Regions from separate parts of the Pseudoalteromonas sp. SCSIO 43201 genome, predicted to be linked through region 1. Evidence: predicted binding sites of a transcription regulator. Region 1 holds the regulator's gene; each other region holds the start of a gene.
The links. Region 1 encodes sigma-54, which starts transcription at its own class of promoters, with help from an activator protein. Its sites were predicted from a motif close to GTTGGCACGNNNNTNGNNT; they were not measured.

Region 1 (5,863 bases):
CGCCAATCACACAAGTTATGACCGCAAAAAGTACCACCGCACGCGCCGATATGCTCGCTGCTGAGGTGCTAAATATTATGGAAAATAAACGCATCAATGGACTAATTGTGGTTGACGAGAATAATGTCCCTGTGGGTGCATTGAATACCCAAGATTTACTTAGAGCGGGAGTGCTATGATGCAGTTTAGTGACCTTTATCAAGATATCTCAACAGATGCTTGGCAAAAAGCAACTCAAATTAAACTCTTAATTTGCGATATTGACGGTGTATTCTCTGACGGACGCATTTATCTAGGTAACAACGGTGAAGAATTAAAGGCATTCAATACCAAAGACGGCTTCGGTATCAAAGCGCTAGTAAACTGCGGTATTGAGGTTGCGGTCATCACAGGTAGACATTCACAAATAGTTCAGCAACGCATGACTAGTTTAAATGTAACGCATATTTACCAAGGTCAAGAAAACAAGCTAGTGGCATATGAAGCACTAAAAACGCAGCTTAATCTGAAGGATGCAGACATTGCCTATATTGGCGATGATGGCCCTGATCTGCCAGTGATGGAGCAAGTTGGCTTTGCTGTCGCCGTGAATGATGCACATCCGCTGATAAAACGCATTGCCCACTATACCACTTTGATGCCGGGAGGCTTTGGCGCCGTCAGAGAGTTAACAGATCTGCTCATGCTCAGCCAAAACCACCCTCTTACCACTACAGGGTCAAGTACATGACTGTGCTTCGTGTCATTCTGCTCATTACTTTTAGTGCGCTGATGATTTGGCTGTGGTCGCCGATGTTTAACGCATCAGAAATCAACAAGAAAAGTGACGATGAACCACTTGCTAAACCCGATTATGTGGCGACCGCATTAGAGCAGACTACCTACAGTGAAAATGGCTTACTAAACTACCATGTGACTGCTGATAAAATGGAACTTTATCAAGACCTTGGTTTTAGCCACTTTGCAAAACCCATTTTTACATTATATAACGGTGAGCAAAATTGGCAGATAAGCGCATTGGAAGCCACATTATACGAGAACAACACCCTGATTTTAGAAGGGGATGTTTTAGCAAAAAACCTCACACCAGACGCAATGATCAGTACTATCAATGCCGACAATGTCAGGGTTGAAATTAAACAAAAGTTGATGAAATCAGAACACCCCGTCATTATCACAGGCCCTAGCCTTAAAATTACCGGTAAAGGCCTACATGCAGACTTGCAAAAACAGCTGATTGAGCTCATCAACCATACAAAGACAATTTATTATGACCAGTAAAATAATTAACAAATTAGTTTTCGTCGGCTTGCTCGCAAGTTCCACTTTCGCAGCTGCTGCAGAGCAAAATGAAGTCATTATCGATGCTGGCCGTCAGCAAGCTCAACTGCAAAGTAACATAGGCATTTTCGAGCAAAACGTTGTCATTATTCATGGCACAAGAAAAATCAATGCTGATCGTTTGGAAGTGCACCGCCGCGCTGAGCTTGGTTCAAATAAGCAGCTACTAATTGCTACTGGCAACCCTGCGGTTTTTGAAGAAGCTCAGGCAGATGGTACAACCTTACGCGCAGCGGCTAATGAAATTCGCTATGATGTTGCCGAATTAAAATTAGTACTTACTGGCAATGCTGAAATATCGCAAGCGGGTCAAAAAAGTAGTGCACAAGTCATTACTTATCATATCGAAAAGCAACTCATTAGTGCCGAGCGCTCTGAACAGGGCGACTCTCGGGTTAGAACAATTCTGGTTCCTGTTGAAAAGAAATCTGACACCAGCGTGGAAAAAAGTGAAGATCCACAGGAAAAAGGTAACAATTCATGAGCGAGCTCAAAGCAACAGGCTTGGCAAAAAGTTATAAAGGTCGCCAAGTTGTCAAAAATGTAGGACTGAGTGTCGAAGCAGGTAGCATCGTTGGTTTACTTGGCCCTAATGGTGCGGGGAAAACCACTACTTTTTATATGATTGTGGGCTTAGTACCAAGTGACAAAGGCTTTATACAAATCGATGATGAGGATATCACCCTACTCCCGATGCACAGTCGCGCACGCCTAGGGATTGGATATTTACCTCAAGAGTCATCCATATTTAGGAAGCTAACGGTATATCAAAACCTCATGGCTATTTTGGAAACCCGCAAAGATTTGTCTAAAGTTGAAAGAGAAGCTCAGCTTAATGAGTTGTTGGATGAATTTAATATCCAACACATCCGTGATTCTCAAGGGATGGCATTATCTGGAGGAGAGAGAAGACGGGTAGAAATTGCTCGTGCTTTAGCCGCTAATCCTAAGTTTATCTTGTTAGATGAACCTTTTGCTGGCGTTGATCCAATTTCAGTGTTAGATATAAAGACAATCATTGAGCACCTTAAAAATCGTGGGATCGGTGTACTGATCACCGACCACAATGTAAGAGAAACGCTGGACGTATGTGAAAAAGCCTACATCGTTTCACACGGTGAATTAATCGCCGCTGGTACGCCAGAACATGTTTTAGCGGATCAAACCGTAAGAGATGTCTACCTAGGCGAACAATTCAAGCTATAGTTAAGACGTAGTATTAATAACTGTTAAAAGGGATTGTTAGAGATACATGAGGCAATCATTACAGCTGCGCATGGGGCAGCAACTTACAATGACTCCACAACTGCAACAAGCCATACGCCTGTTGCAGCTTAGTACGTTGGATCTACAGCAAGAAATACAAGAAGCGTTGGACAGCAACCCACTATTGGAAGTGGAAGAAAGCGATACCGCAGACGCAGAAAGTACTGAACAACACAGCCAAGATAAAAATAATACGGACGATAGTCAGCAAAGCTCAGATGAAGCGCCTGTCAGCGAGTATGAAATGGACTCAGATACCGCCATGAGCAAAGAAACGGTTAGTGATGATCTTGCCATGGATGTGACTTGGGATGAATATATGAGTGCTGCACCAGCATCAAGCGCAGCTCCTTTACCTGATGATGATAACGTCTACCAGGGAGAGACTTCCGAATCACTACACGACTACCTAATGTGGCAGTTAGAACTTACGCCATTTAGCCCAACAGATAGAGCCATTGCTATTGCCATCATCGAAGCGGTAGATCTGTCTGGCATTTTAACGCTTTCCTGTGAAGATATTTTAGAAAGTATCAATGATGAAAACAGTGAAGAGCCGGTAGAGTTGGATGAAGTCGAAGCCGTACTTAAACGTATCCAGTTGTTTGACCCTGTCGGTATTGCTGCACGAAGTTTGCAAGAATGTTTATGTATTCAGTTAAATCAATTTGCACCTGACACACCGTGGATCACCGAAACCAAGATGATCCTGACCGAGCACATTGATTTACTTGCGAGCCGTGATTACCGTACCTTAGCGAAAAAAACACGCTTAAAAGAAGCTGAGCTAAAAGAAGTTATGACGCTGATCCACAGTCTTAACCCTAAGCCAGCTGCGAGTATTATTCATGAAGAACCAGAATACGTTATTCCAGATGTGTCGGTAAAAAAAGTGAAAGGCCGCTGGGTTGTAGAGCTAAACCCTGATGCGATGCCTAAGATTAGAGTAAATGACCACTACGCTGCGATGTCGAGAACTGCTAAATCGAGTACTGATAGCCAGTTTATTCGCTCACACCTTCAAGAAGCAAAGTGGTTTATTAAGAGCTTAGAAAGTCGCAATGACACTTTATTGAAAGTTACCAATTGCATTGTGCAACAACAACAGGCATTCTTTGAACATGGCCCCGAAGCGATGAGACCTATGGTGTTAAACGATGTCGCAGAGATGGTTGATATGCACGAATCTACGATTTCTCGTGTCACCACCCAAAAGTACATGCACACACCAAGGGGCATATTTGAGCTGAAGTATTTCTTCTCAAGCCATGTCAGTACCGAAAATGGAGGTGAGTGCTCCTCAACAGCAATACGAGCACTCATCAAAAAGCTAATAGCTGCGGAAAACACTGCTAAACCATTAAGTGATAGCAAAATTGCAGATATTTTAGCTGAACAAGGAATTAAGGTAGCGAGACGCACGATTGCAAAATATCGTGAATCCCTAGCCATTCCACCGTCAAATCAGCGTAAAAGCTTGATATAAGACGTTAAACACAAGAAGGAAAAATGCTTATGCAACTAAATTTAACTGGTCGCCATGTAGAAATCACTGACTCTTTAAGAGATTATGTCACCAACAAGTTTGCGAAGCTTGAGAGGCACTTTGATCATATCAATAACGTTCATGTGATCCTTGATGTCGAAAAACTAGTTCAAAAAGCAGAAGCAACATTGCACGTAAATGGCGGCGAGCTATTTGCATCAACAGAGCATCAAGACATGTATGCAGCAATTGATGGCCTGATTGACAAACTAGACCGTCAAGTAATTAAACACAAAGAGAAGCTCACTCGACACTAAAATGAAATTAAGTGAATTAGTGAATAAGGACTGTAGCAAAGCTGCGGTCCTTTTTAGTAGCAAAAAACGTATTCTCGAGTACATTAGCGAATTAGCGCATAGCCAAATCCCTGATACCAGCCAGCACACTATCTTAGATGCCCTTATGGCACGAGAAAAGCTGGGAAGTACAGGTATAGGTAAAGGGATCGCAATTCCTCATGGGCGACTTGAAGGTATTGATAAAATACTGGCGATGGTCTTGGTAAGCGAACAAGGGATCCCGTTTGAGGCGATCGACAAACAGCCTGTCGATATTTTTGTCGCATTCATCGTACCTGAAGGAGATAATCAACAACACTTAAAGACCTTAGCTGCGATTGCTGATACACTCAAAAATAAGTCATTTTGCAAAATGCTCAGGCAAGCGAAAAATGACGATGAGTTATATGCAGTGATCCAAGGTGAATTTGATGAGTGATGAAGAAAAAGGACTCGAGCTTATCATTATCAGTGGCCGTTCTGGTTCTGGTAAGTCTGTAGCACTTCGAGTATTAGAAGATTTAGGCTACTATTGTGTCGACAATATTCCGGTTAATTTACTCCCCTCTTTAGTTCGTAGTGTTTCTGACAACTACAACAAAGTTGCTGTTAGTATCGATGTCCGCAACCTCCCCAAAGAACAAGATGAGTTCAACGATATACTCGAGTACTTACCAGGTTTTGCTAAACCAATCCTGTTTTATCTAGACAGCGATGATCAGACGCTCATTAAACGTTTTTCAGAAACGCGCCGTTTGCATCCATTATCAATACACAACCTGCCTTTAGACGTTGCAATTAAAAAAGAGCGTGAGCTGTTAGATGTATTGACGACTAGAGCTGACTTCTTAATTGATACTACCAGCCTTAGCGTGCACCAACTGGCAGAAGATATTCGTGAAAAGATTTTAGGTCAGAAAAATAAACAACTTATCATTACCTTTGAGTCTTTTGGCTTCAAGCACGGTATTCCAAAACAAGCAGATTACGTATTTGATGCGCGTTTTTTACCAAACCCGCACTGGGAACCAGAGCTAAAGCCATTAACGGGGCTAGATCAGCCGGTAAAAGACTATCTCTCAAGTCATAGCATAGTGCAGAAATTTACTTGGCAAATTCAAACGTTTGTCCAAACTTGGTTGCCACACCTTGAACGAAACAACCGTAGCTACTTAACCATAGCTATAGGCTGTACTGGTGGCCAGCACCGCTCTGTTTATTTAGCACAAACGATTGGTGAGCGCTTTGCAAAAACACACTCTAACGTAAAAATCCGCCATCGTGAGCAAGAGAATAATGTGTGAAGATACATTTTTAATCCAAAATAAGCTTGGATTACATGCTCGAGCAGCGACTGAACTGGCTCAGCTTGCCGTTCAGTTTGATGCAGAGGTGACTTTATATCAGGGCGATAAAAGCGCGTCAGCGGATA
Region 2 (5,863 bases), 1.7 Mb from region 1:
GGGCCTTGGATCATCCAGTCTAAAGAGTTTTCTGTACTCAACATGTTGCCTTGTGAGAAATTCTTTTGGTTCGCCACCACTTTAGCACCGGCCCCAAGCATCAGACCTGAAGGCAACTCTGTATCCTGAGAGCTTCTTCCTCCTGGCTGGTTAATATTTTGGTATAACAAATCTTCAAAAATCGCACGACTCTTTTTATATCCAACAGTACTGGCGTTAGCCAAGTTGTTAGAGATAACTGAAATATCGGTTTGTTGTGCATCCAAACCGGTTTTACTTATCCACAATGCAGGATTCATAATTTCTACCTCACTCTTAAACTATGCGTAGGAGCGAAGTGTGTCGCTCATCTATTTCTTCAGCTGTTTTCATCAGCTTAATTTGCATTTCAAATTGTCTTTGATGATTGATCATATCAACCATCTCGTGAACTGGATTTACATTAGACATTTCTAGGAAGCCGCTCATCACTTTGGCGGTAGGTGATACCTCACAAAAACCGCAGAACCCATCTTCCAAAGTGTCTTCTTTGGGCCTGAATAGGCCGTCATTTCCTTTTTCTAGTTTGTTGCTGTCAGTCTTTATAATCTTCAGCCTATCAACAACCTCTAGAAAATTAGCAGGCGCTCCTTGTGGACGAACTTGAATGGAGCCATCATCGCTAAACACCACTTTATCTACAGGTATGGGTAGAACAATCGGCCCACCTTCGCCAATAAGTTGACGCCCATGAGCAGTAACTAACGCACCGTCATTACGAATATTCAACGTACCAACTTTGGTATATGCTTCTTCGCCTGATGCGTCAACAACACTGATCCAAGACTTATCATCAACAGCTATATCTAGCTCCCGACCGGTTTCGACTATTGCCCCACCAGTCATATTAGTTCCTGGGCGCTCTTGCATTGCAAACACACGGGTAGGTAACCCTTCACCAAATGCCTGCATTGAACGAGCCTGTGCAAAGTCCGCTTTGAAGCCAGTCGTGTTGGCATTTGCTAGGTTATTCGCTTTTAACGCCACACCACGTAAGCTTTGCTTAGCGCCTGACATCGCGATATACACCATTTTATCCATGACGATGACCTATAAAATTCTAACTTGGTATATGTAATGCAAACTCAATGCCAAAATGGTGAAGTGTTTTTGACGGGAATAAAAAAGGCTGCTTGAGAAGCAGCCTTTGGAGGGCATAATATATTATCGTATCTGTAATATATTCTGTTGTAATGTTGAATTAACTTCGAGTGCTCGCGAGTTAGCCTGGAAATTACGCTGTGCGCTTATCAAGTCAACCAGCTCATTAGTTAAGTTTACGTTTGACTGCTCTAAGGCTGAAGAGCTAATACTGCCTAAAGTACCAGTGTTAGGTTCCCCTGCCAGTGGTTCACCAGAGGATAGACTCTTCTTCCATTCAGTATTGCCTATCGCTTGTAGGCCTTGTGAATTTGGAAAACGTACTAATGCAACTTGACCTAAATAAGTGGAGTCGCCATTAGTGTAAGATGCAACTACCTTACCATCAGAGCCAATATCAATTCCCGCCAAACGGCCAACTGTGGCACCATCTTGTTCCAATGCTTTTACTTCAAATCGACCTGACGAGTATTGAGTCGGCAGCTTTTGCGCTGTGTTTGCTTCATCGCGCCAGTTTACGACAATATCATTGGGAAAAGTCGCACCATTATCAAGCAAATTCGACATACCAATTGTCGGATCCGTTGCGTCTTGTGGGCCTGCCAGACTGAGCGGGTTAAAAGTCGAACCGGTATTATTATTAAAAACTAGCGGCGTTGCTGATGGGTCAGCAGCAGTCTGTGATGGAATACCACTGGCATCAAAGCGAAATACACTGACAGGCGTATACGGAATTGGTGGCGTTGCCGTCGGATCAATCTGTCTGGCATTATGGTTAAACGGTTTGTCATCTAACGTTGCATAGGTAGACCATTCATTGTCAGCTGTTTTTCTGAAAAATAGCTGTAGCGTATGAGACTCACCAAGCGAATCATACACGGTAATAGCCGTTCTGGAGTTATACGACGCGCGTTGCTCTGGGTCAAACGCAATCGTCGGTGGCTGAACCGTTGCATCAAGGTTGAACGACGTATAAATCTGAGATGTGGCACGAGGCGAGCCTGACGCGTCTGGGATTTGTACTGGCGACGTGGTACTCAAACTCAATGATGTGGTATCACCTGTTGAGGGGTCAACTGGGAACCCCTGCAAATAGTCACCTTTGGCGTTTACAATAAAGTTGTCTTTATTGAGTTTAAACGCGCCAGCTCTAGAATACGTGAAGTCCTGTGACTGTAATGAGTTTGACATGGCAAAATAGCCCTCACCCTCAATCGCCAAATCAAGTGAATTCTGTGTAAACTTGAGTGAACCTTGGTGAAATTGCTGCGCAACCATAGTGGTTTGCACACCATCACCATTTTTCGTTTTACCTGAACTAAAAACAGACGAAGCGTATACATCAGCAAATTCTGCTCGAGACTCTTTAAAGCCTGTGGTGTTTACGTTAGCGATGTTATTTGCCGTTACATCCAAGTCTTTTTGCGCGGCCGCAATACCTGTCAATGCTATGTTAAAACTCATACTCTCACCTCTAATTTCTTAAGGTTAATTCTCTAAAACTATTATGCTATTTCAGCAATGTCAGTTAAGCGCACCGCGCCTTCTTTCGTGTTAATAACGATGCCATTTGCACCATTAACATTCACACTATCTATATTTCTGAATGTCGCAGATGGAAGTGTCTGGTACTCACCTTCAATCATCCCTTCAGCTTTGATGGTGTACTCACCCGGAGGCATTGTTTCACCGTCTTTATTTTTACCGTCCCACGTAAACCTCACAGCACCGGCGCTTTGCTCACCGAGCTCTAATGTATTCACCAGGGCACCAGCTTCGTCATAAATTCCTACGGATAAATTCTGTACCGGCTCTTGAACAATAACAGAGCCTTTAGATAAGGAATCTCCACCATGCTCTAGTGTCGTAGACTCCAGCAACGCCTTTTTACCAATTAATGTTGACGCTTGTAATGCCGAGTTTGAAGTCATGGATGCTGCTAACGAGTCAAAGTTCTCATTAAGCTTCGAAATCCCCTCAGCCATTGTAAAACTCGTCATTTGCGCAATCATCTGGTCATTATCAGCAGGTTTACTCGGATCCTGAAAGGACAGCTGTTGAGTAAGTAGCGAGAAAAAGTCTTCTTGCGACAACTCATCTCTGGGCTTTTGCTCCTCGGCCTGCTTTTGCCTGTCCCAGTAGAGTGAATCTACACCCGTTGATGTGGCATTTACGTTATTACTCATCAGCTGTTACTCCCAATTAGCGCTGGCCTAGTTGCAGCGTTTTTGTCAGCATCTGTTTTGCTGCATCTGCAACTTGTACATTGGTTTGATATGAACGGGACGCTGAAATCATATTTGCCATCTCTTCCACCACATTCACATTCGGTTTATAAATGTAGCCATTTGCATCTGCACTGGGATGATTGGGGTTATACTCCACTTGAAGTGGCTTATCACTCTCAACTACACCCAGCACTTTAACTCCTACAGATGAACCGGCAGCATTGCTTTGAGACGCTGCGGCCTTGGTAAGTTCAGCGGCAAAAACGGGATGTCTAGCTCGATATACTTTATCTTGGCTAGAGCTAACGGAGTTTGCATTAGATATATTACTCGCGGTCGTATTCAGGCGCACATTTTGTGCACTCATGCCAGAACCTGCTATATCAAAAACGTTATATAAACTCATCGTTATGCCCCTTGACTACCTAGAGCTTTTTTAAGCCCTTTGAACTTACCAGATAGAAACTGCATACTGGCTTGGTACTCTAATGCGTTTTGTACATACAAGTTTCGTTCCACCTGTATATCAACTGAGTTACCATCACCTGTATCTGCTTGATTTGGCGAACGATATAGCTCAGATGAATTACTCATTTTAGTACCACCACTTAGGTGCTTGGCATCTGTTCTGACCATATCATTGCCGCTTCTTTGCGATGACTTTGCCGCTTTCAAGGCACTCGCAAAATCGATATCTTTCGCTTTATATCCTGGAGTATCTGCATTTGCGATATTGCTTGCTAAAATTTCAGCACGTTGAGAACGAAGTAGCATTGTGTGCTGATGTACACCCAACGCTTTATCGAAACTGATTGCCATTATCTCACTCCAAAAATTTGACTCATTAGGTAAAAGCAATATTCAGGCCAATTAGAAATTTATTTTAAATCCTTACAATTCAAGAGGGTAGTAGCATATCAATAGCAGTTAATATTCTTTGTATCAGTTTACACAGTACAATATAGGGAATTTGTATCGGCATTAAAGGGATGACTTTCACGATTGTGACAATCTCAAGAGTATGCCTATGTGAATAAAATAACGGCAGAGCGTTTAAAGTAACTTGGCGGAGTGGTACTGGTTTGTATAATGCCGACTCAATTTGAAGGAGTAAATCTGATGCGAACTGCGTTAAAAGTGTCTTGTTTATTTAGAGCAACTCAATAGCGAAATTTTTGCCTGCCTACAGAGCGTAGGTACCTCAGCATAAGACGGTTATTGACAAGATTTTCTCGCCTGAAAATAGACCTCTTAATTAAGGTAATTGGTATTAGGGATCACAGCGGCTGGATAATAAGTTATTATTTCGAGCTCAAATTGGTTAAGTGGATTAATATTATCAGTAAGAATTTAGAGTCTAAAAATAGCTCACTAGATGAAAGAGGCTGTTACAGTTAGTGAAGTTGTTGTCAAAGTTTAAGGCACCTGCTGGGTACAGCGTTTTTGTACCGCAATAAATCAACAGGCAAGCTTCCCTGCTGCCATTATTGTGTTAAGCTTTCTTCTGATAAATGATACCAGGATTACACCTGATCATGTTGAAGTCATCGCTTAACCCGGCCATTGACTCTGAGGCTCCCAAAAACAAATACCCATTTGGATTAAGTGATTGCGCAAACTGCGAAATTATTTTTGCCTTCACCTCAGGTGCAAAGTAAATCAGCACGTTGCGACAGAATATCACATCAAACTTTCCCATCAGCGCATAAGAATCAAGTAGGTTCAAATGCCTAAAGCTCACCATTTTGCGGATTGGCTCAACCACCTTTGCCATGCCATTACCACTATCAGTGAAAAATTTCTTTCTGCGCTCTGGGGATAAGCCTCTGGCTAGTGCAAGTGCATCATATTCCGCGTTCTTGCACATATCTAACATAGTGTTAGATATATCAGTGCCTACAATTTGTACACCCATCTTCAGCGAGCCTGGGCTCTTGCTTGTATATTCATTCGCCGACATCGCTATCGAATACGGTTCCTGTCCTGACGAACTGGCAGCAGACCAAATCTTTACCGGTCGCCTTAAGTCTTTAAACTCTGGCAAAATTTTGGTTTTGATTAGCTCAAATGGGTAAGTGTCGCGGAACCAAAGCGTTTCATTTGTGGTCATTGCATCAACCACGGCGGCACGCAGTTGCCGCTCATGTGGACTAAGCGTTTTAACCACTAAAGATGAAAGCGTTTCCACACCGAAACGAGCCATAAGAGGGGCTAACCTACTTTTAACCAAGTATAACTTATTGTCACCCAGCACAATACCGCACTGTTGTTCCAAAAAAGTTCTAAATTGATCGTACTCTTTTTGCTCTAAATGCTTATTTTCCAAGTGCTACCACCAGCTTTAATCACAGTGAACCCATTTTTTAACCGCTGCTGCCAACTCATCAGGGTTAAACTTTGCAATAAAATCATCAGCGCCGACTTTTTCTATCATCGCTTGATTAAATACACCACTCAATGAAGTATGAAGTATTACATGCAATGGCGCTAATTTC
Region 3 (5,863 bases), 530 kb from region 1:
AGACTAATTTACTGGCGCTAAATGCTGCAATAGAAGCCGCACGAGCTGGTGAACAAGGTCGCGGGTTTGCGGTAGTGGCTGATGAAGTCCGTACCCTAGCGCAAAGAACTCAGCAGCAGACGGAAGAAATACACAATATAATCCAGTCCTTGCAAGCGGCCTCTAAAGATACCCAAAATAAAATGCGCAGCAGTGAAGAGAATATGGCACAGAGCGTCACCGCTGCCAATGAAACAAATAATGTGTTACAGCATGCAGAGCAAAGTATGCGTGATATTGACGAGCAAGGAAAACTCATTAGTCAACTTGTTCAGCAGCAAACACAGGCGACCGAACATGCACTCAGTGGCTCTCAAGATATCAACAATTTAGCGCAGCACACATTAGGTTCAGCTAGAGCAACACAAGCTGACGCTAAAAAACTCGGTACCCTATCGCAAACCCTAAATAGGGAAATTGACAAATTTAGAACGTAATAGCATTTTGCCGTAATCATTACTCAATATGTGGGAGTAAAGCAGAAGCGATTGGCTTGTACCAAACCAATCGCTTTGTTGACTTATAGATTATCTATAGACTCAGTATATTAAACAAAGGTTAGGATTAGCACCTAGGTCTTGGCTCAAACATACTCGATCGAATAGGCAACTGCACAACAGGGCCACAACTAGGAGGTGATTGTTTACCTGTTTTAGGGTTAATGAATGCCCAACGGATTGAATCAGGGCGTTCATCCACAATAGCTTGAGGGTTAAGTGGTTTGAGGTAACGAATGTAAAGTTCGAGTGCACCTTGACTTCCTGTCAGCCCCGTTGGTTTATTATCATCTCTTCCTATCCAAGTCACTGTCACTGTATTTTGGTCAAACCCTGCAAACCAACTATCGCGTAAATCATTACTCGTCCCTGTTTTACCTGCTAGCTGGATAGAAGGGAAATGTAAGTTTAAACGCTTAGCTGTTCCCTTCTTCGTCACCCTTTTTAGTCCGTACTTCGTCATATACACAGCTTCTGGGTCTAATATTTGCTGCTTTTTCACTCTATGGTCGTAAAGCAATTTACCGATTGAATCCGTGATTGCCATAACACTTGTTAATTCACTATGTTTGCCATCAGCCGCAATCGTTGTATAGGCTTGTGCCACATCTAAGCTAGATAATTCCAATGCCCCTAACAGTAACGATGGATAAAGCGTGATAGACTTATCGACCCCAAGCTCATTTAATGTTTGTGCTACGCGGTTTACTCCGACATCCAAGCCTAAGTTCACAGCAGGAATATTAATACTATTACTAAAAGCATCAAACATAGGGACTTTGCCTCTAAATTTATGGTCAAAGTTTTCTGGCGACCACACTTTACCTGAGCCATCAGTCACTTCCAGCGGGTTATCATCCAATAGCATACCTAAGTGATAATTTGGATTAGCTAATGCACTCAAATAAATAGCAGGTTTTACTAATGAGCCTATGTTTCGCTCTGTATCCAGCACCCGATTAAACCCTGAAAACTTTAATTGCCTACCGGCAACTAGTGCTGACACGCCAGCCTTTTCAACGTTAACAGATAACATTGCGGTCTCTAGATCTTCAGTTTTAAAGCGGCGTTCTAAATATGGTAACCCCTTTTTAACCGCTTCCTCCATTGCCGTTTGTTTTTGTAAATCTAGATACGTGAATATTCTCAGTCCGGAGTCAATCAGGCTATCATCAGGAACTAGCTGTTTCAGCTCGCGGTTAACCAACTCTAGATATCCAGGATACGACTGTAAACGACTGGCTTTTAAAGGCTCAACATCAATCGGTCGCGCCAATGCTACGCGATATTCAGGCGTTGTAATTAAGCCGTTTTCTACCATTAATCGTAACACTAGGTCGCGTCTTTCCATCACCCGTTCAGGGTAACGTCTGGGGTTATAAAAAGAAGGACCTTTGACCATTGCAATGAGCATTGCAATCTGGTCGAACTCTAATTCATCGACGGGCTTTGCAAAATAAAACTCTGCCGCTAACCCCATGCCATGCACGCCTTGGTTATACGCTTGACCTAAAAACACTTCATTTAAATAGGCTTCCAGAATTTCATCCTTACTGTAGCGGAAGTCCAAAATTAACGCGATAAATGCCTCATTCACTTTGCGAATCAGTGTACGCTCACGAGTAAGATAAAAGTTTTTTGCCAATTGCTGAGTTAACGTACTTCCACCTTGCACCGTACGGCCTGCTTTTATATTGGTATAAAGCGCACGCAAAATCGACAGCACTGAAACGCCGTGATGGTCATAAAAGTTTCTATCTTCCACCACTAATAATGTTTCTTTGAGGATATTGGGAAACTTATCAAAAGGTACAAACTCTCTATCTTGGCGAGTTTCGTTACCGATACGTGCTATTTGCACTGGCTCAAGGCGAGCTGCGGATAAACGTCGCCCCTGATTATCAACAATACTTGCGAGCTTTTTACTAGCAAAATTTAGGGTAAAAATACGCGCATTTTCAGGCCCATCATAAAATTCAAATGCTCGACGGTGAATGGTGATAGTGCGACCTTGTACCGTATATTGACCGGTACGACTAATACGATTTACACGGGAGTAGTTAAGCCGTTTTAACTCCCATAATACCTCTTTTTCATTCAAGTATTGATCAGGAAAAAACTGCATTGCTCTGGCATACACTTGAACCGGCAGTTCCCATTTATTTCCTTCAAATTGCCTGCTTATTTTTGCATCTAGATAGATAACATACATTGCCACGACAAATATCATCGCTACCGTGCCTTTCCACACAAAAGACCATGTCGCGCTTAATATTTTACGCTTAACTTTTTGCATCTTAGTGCTAGCAGGTTGGGTCTTTTTTTTACGTGAAGTGCTCGCTTTGACGTTTGATTTTTTGGTAGGTGTTGTTTTCTTTTTGTCCGTCATGACCCAAATAAAACTGAAAAGTGAATCGCAAGATAGTAGAGTAACCTAAATTAACAACTGCTGAAAGCACAATCACGGTGAATAAGAAAAGTGAGCCCACTGGACTCACTTTATTTAGACAACGAGAACTCTAAGAGCGGCTTATCTGTTCACTGACTTTGTCTTATATCAAGCAAAACATTGTAAACATAAAATAAACCACTCCTCACATATTGACCTAGAGCCAATAAGTATTACTGTCCGCGAACTGTCACGAACTCTGGGTAGGCATCTACGCCGCAGTCATGTTGATCCATTCCGCTCAGCTCTTCCTCTTCGCCAACTCGGATCCCCATACTTGCCTTAAGTACACTCCACACAATGTAGGATGTGATAAACACAAAGCCAAGAATCGTCACAAGCCCAACCGCTTGACCTTGAAATGTGGCGTCTGAGTTTGAAAATGGCACCATCATCACTCCTAATGCACCACAAACACCGTGCACTGAAATTGCCCCGACTGGGTCATCAATTTTAGCCTTATCTAGCGCAATAATACTAAATACCACAAGTGCTCCACCAAGCGCACCAAGGATAAGAGCCAGTATCGGTGTCGGTGAAGCAGGCTCTGCGGTAATCGTTACTAAGCCAGCTAATGCACCGTTTAGCACCATTGTTAAATCTGCTTTACCCCACATCATTTTACATACTAATAAAGCCGCCACCGCACCCGCAGCGGCTGCGGCATTGGTATTGAGCATAATTTGACTTACTGCGATGGCATTTTCCTTATCTGCCAAAAATAATTGTGAGCCGCCATTAAAGCCAAACCACCCCATCCACAAAATAAACGTACCAAGTGTGGCTAGTGGCATATTTGAGCCAGGAATAGGATAAACCTCGCCATTTTTACCATACTTGCCTTTACGTGCACCGAGTAATAATACTCCTGCTAAGGCCGCAGCGGCGCCAGCGCCATGCACAATGGCAGAACCTGCAAAATCCACAAATCCAAGCTCAGATAAAAATCCTCCACCCCAAGTCCAATACCCTTCAAGAGGATAAATAAAGCCGGTAAGCACAACACAAAACGCTAAAAATGCCCACAATTTCATTCGCTCAGCTACCGCACCAGAAACAATAGACATCGCGGTAGCCACAAAGACAACTTGAAAGAAAAAGTCAGACTGCAACGCATGATCCGCATCAGTTGCGGCGCTTCCGATTAACGCGCCAATACTTGGCAGGACACCACCCTCAGCGTTATCAACATACATAATGTTATAACCAATAAGCAGATACATAGTACAAGCTATCGCGTAAAGCGCGACGTTTTTGGTTAGTATCTCAGTGGTGTTTTTGGAACGAACAAGTCCAGCTTCTAGCATGGCAAAACCTGCTGCCATCCACATCACCAGCACACCCGAAATCAAAAAATAAAAAGTATTTAATGAGAATTTGAGTTCTATGATTGTATTTTCCATCGTTAGGATCCCCTTAAATCGCTTCTTCATCAAGTTCGCCGGTACGGATCCGAACGATTTGGTCTAAGTCATATACAAAGATTTTTCCATCACCAATTTTGCCAGTGAAAGCTGCCTTTGTTACTGTCTCTACTACACGTTCTGCATTTTCAGCCAAGGTCGCAATTTCTATTTTTATTTTCGGTATAAAATCGACCTGATACTCAGCACCGCGATATAACTCGGTGTGACCACGTTGACGTCCAAAGCCTTTGACATCAACAACCGTCATCCCTTCAATCCCCAAGTCGGCCAACGCTTCGCGCACTTCGTCGAGTTTAAATGGTTTTATTATTGCACTTATCATTTTCATACTAAGTCCCCTTAGGACAGTTGATCCTGTTACATGCTGTAATCCAACCTTTATGCCAAATTTTTTATTCCTTAATTAACAATGAATTAATACTGAATCGCACTTTTTACGCATAAAAAATGCACCATCTAGGTGCATTGTTATTAAGTCTGAACTGGGTTGGTGCAAAACCCTATACTAAAGCAATATTAATGCGCAATAACACAATTTCGCTGCTTATCTTTAGCTTGATATAGCGCTTTATCGGCTTTACGCATCACCTCACTCAGCGTATTTGATTGACACGCCGCCATACCAATACTGATAGTGCATCGGTATTTCCCCTGCACAATCGTAAACGCTTGTTTAGCTAAACGCTCTCGAAAATCTTCTAACATTTGCTTTGCTCGATTAAGATCTGAGCTTGGGATCAATAGCGCAAACTCTTCACCGCCAATTCGAGCGACTATGTAATGCCCAAAAGCACTGCGTAATAAGTCAGCGACCTGTTTAAGTACTTCATCGCCACTTTCATGGCCATATTGGTCATTAATCGACTTAAAGTGATCGAGGTCGAGTAAAGCAAGAATATGCTGGTTGGGTTTATTTTTTATTAGGCGCTCAGCGTGTTGGCAAAAGTATCGGCGATTGTACAACCCTGTCAGATAGTCTCTGTGCGCATACTCTTTGATTTCCGCAATCAAATTAAGCTGCTCCATTGTTTGCATAATTCGACAATGGAACTCCTCACTCATAAATGGTTTCGCCAAAAAGTCATTTGCACCGTATTTGATAAACTTTGCCGATAGCCCATGACTGCCTGCCCCAGATAAACCAATAATGGCAAGTTCATCTCGACCGCGACTATTTCGCACCGACTTTACCAACTCAAAGCCGTCCATTGTTGGCATCGCAAAGTCAGTAAGTAGTAACTTAATATCGTGATCTCCGAGCAGCATTTCCAATGCTTCAGCACCATCTTGTGCTTCTAGTACAGTAAAAAGCTGCTTTTCTAACATCTGCTTCATAACTACACGACTAATCACTGAATCATCGGCGATTAGTGCTTTGCACCCTTGGTTTCTTAACAGGCGAGATGCAAGCTTGACTGCGTATAGATAAGAATCGCGGTTGTCTTTGATGA

Region 2: the regulator sigma-54 is predicted to act here: its motif matches at 4,221-4,239, upstream of flgB (flagellar basal body rod protein FlgB).
Region 3: the regulator sigma-54 is predicted to act here: its motif matches at 4,782-4,800, upstream of J8Z24_RS12965 (P-II family nitrogen regulator).

What each region holds. Positions count from the first base shown of each region.
Region 1 covers NZ_CP072683.1:3,537,740-3,543,602, forward strand. The annotation lists gene J8Z24_RS15410 (KpsF/GutQ family sugar-phosphate isomerase) at 1-179, shown strand, start outside; gene kdsC (3-deoxy-manno-octulosonate-8-phosphatase KdsC) at 179-730, shown strand; gene lptC (LPS export ABC transporter periplasmic protein LptC) at 727-1,281, shown strand; gene lptA (lipopolysaccharide transport periplasmic protein LptA) at 1,271-1,825, shown strand; gene lptB (LPS export ABC transporter ATP-binding protein) at 1,822-2,547, shown strand; gene J8Z24_RS15435 (RNA polymerase factor sigma-54) at 2,594-4,093, shown strand; gene hpf (ribosome hibernation promoting factor) at 4,123-4,410, shown strand; gene J8Z24_RS15445 (PTS sugar transporter subunit IIA) at 4,412-4,870, shown strand; gene rapZ (RNase adapter RapZ) at 4,863-5,735, shown strand; gene J8Z24_RS15455 (HPr family phosphocarrier protein) at 5,725-5,863, shown strand, end outside.
Region 2 covers NZ_CP072683.1:1,350,302-1,356,164, reverse strand. The annotation lists gene flgG (flagellar basal-body rod protein FlgG) at 1-299, opposite strand, end outside; gene J8Z24_RS05770 (flagellar basal body rod protein FlgF) at 316-1,080, opposite strand; gene flgE (flagellar hook protein FlgE) at 1,204-2,604, opposite strand; gene J8Z24_RS05760 (flagellar hook assembly protein FlgD) at 2,646-3,326, opposite strand; gene flgC (flagellar basal body rod protein FlgC) at 3,343-3,774, opposite strand; gene flgB (flagellar basal body rod protein FlgB) at 3,777-4,187, opposite strand; gene J8Z24_RS05745 (CheR family methyltransferase) at 4,861-5,694, opposite strand; gene J8Z24_RS05740 (chemotaxis protein CheV) at 5,710-5,863, opposite strand, start outside.
Region 3 covers NZ_CP072683.1:3,003,093-3,008,955, forward strand. The annotation lists gene J8Z24_RS12950 (methyl-accepting chemotaxis protein) at 1-476, shown strand, start outside; gene mrcB (penicillin-binding protein 1B) at 604-2,925, opposite strand; gene J8Z24_RS12960 (ammonium transporter AmtB) at 3,159-4,388, opposite strand; gene J8Z24_RS12965 (P-II family nitrogen regulator) at 4,402-4,740, opposite strand; gene J8Z24_RS12970 (GGDEF domain-containing response regulator) at 4,929-5,863, opposite strand, start outside.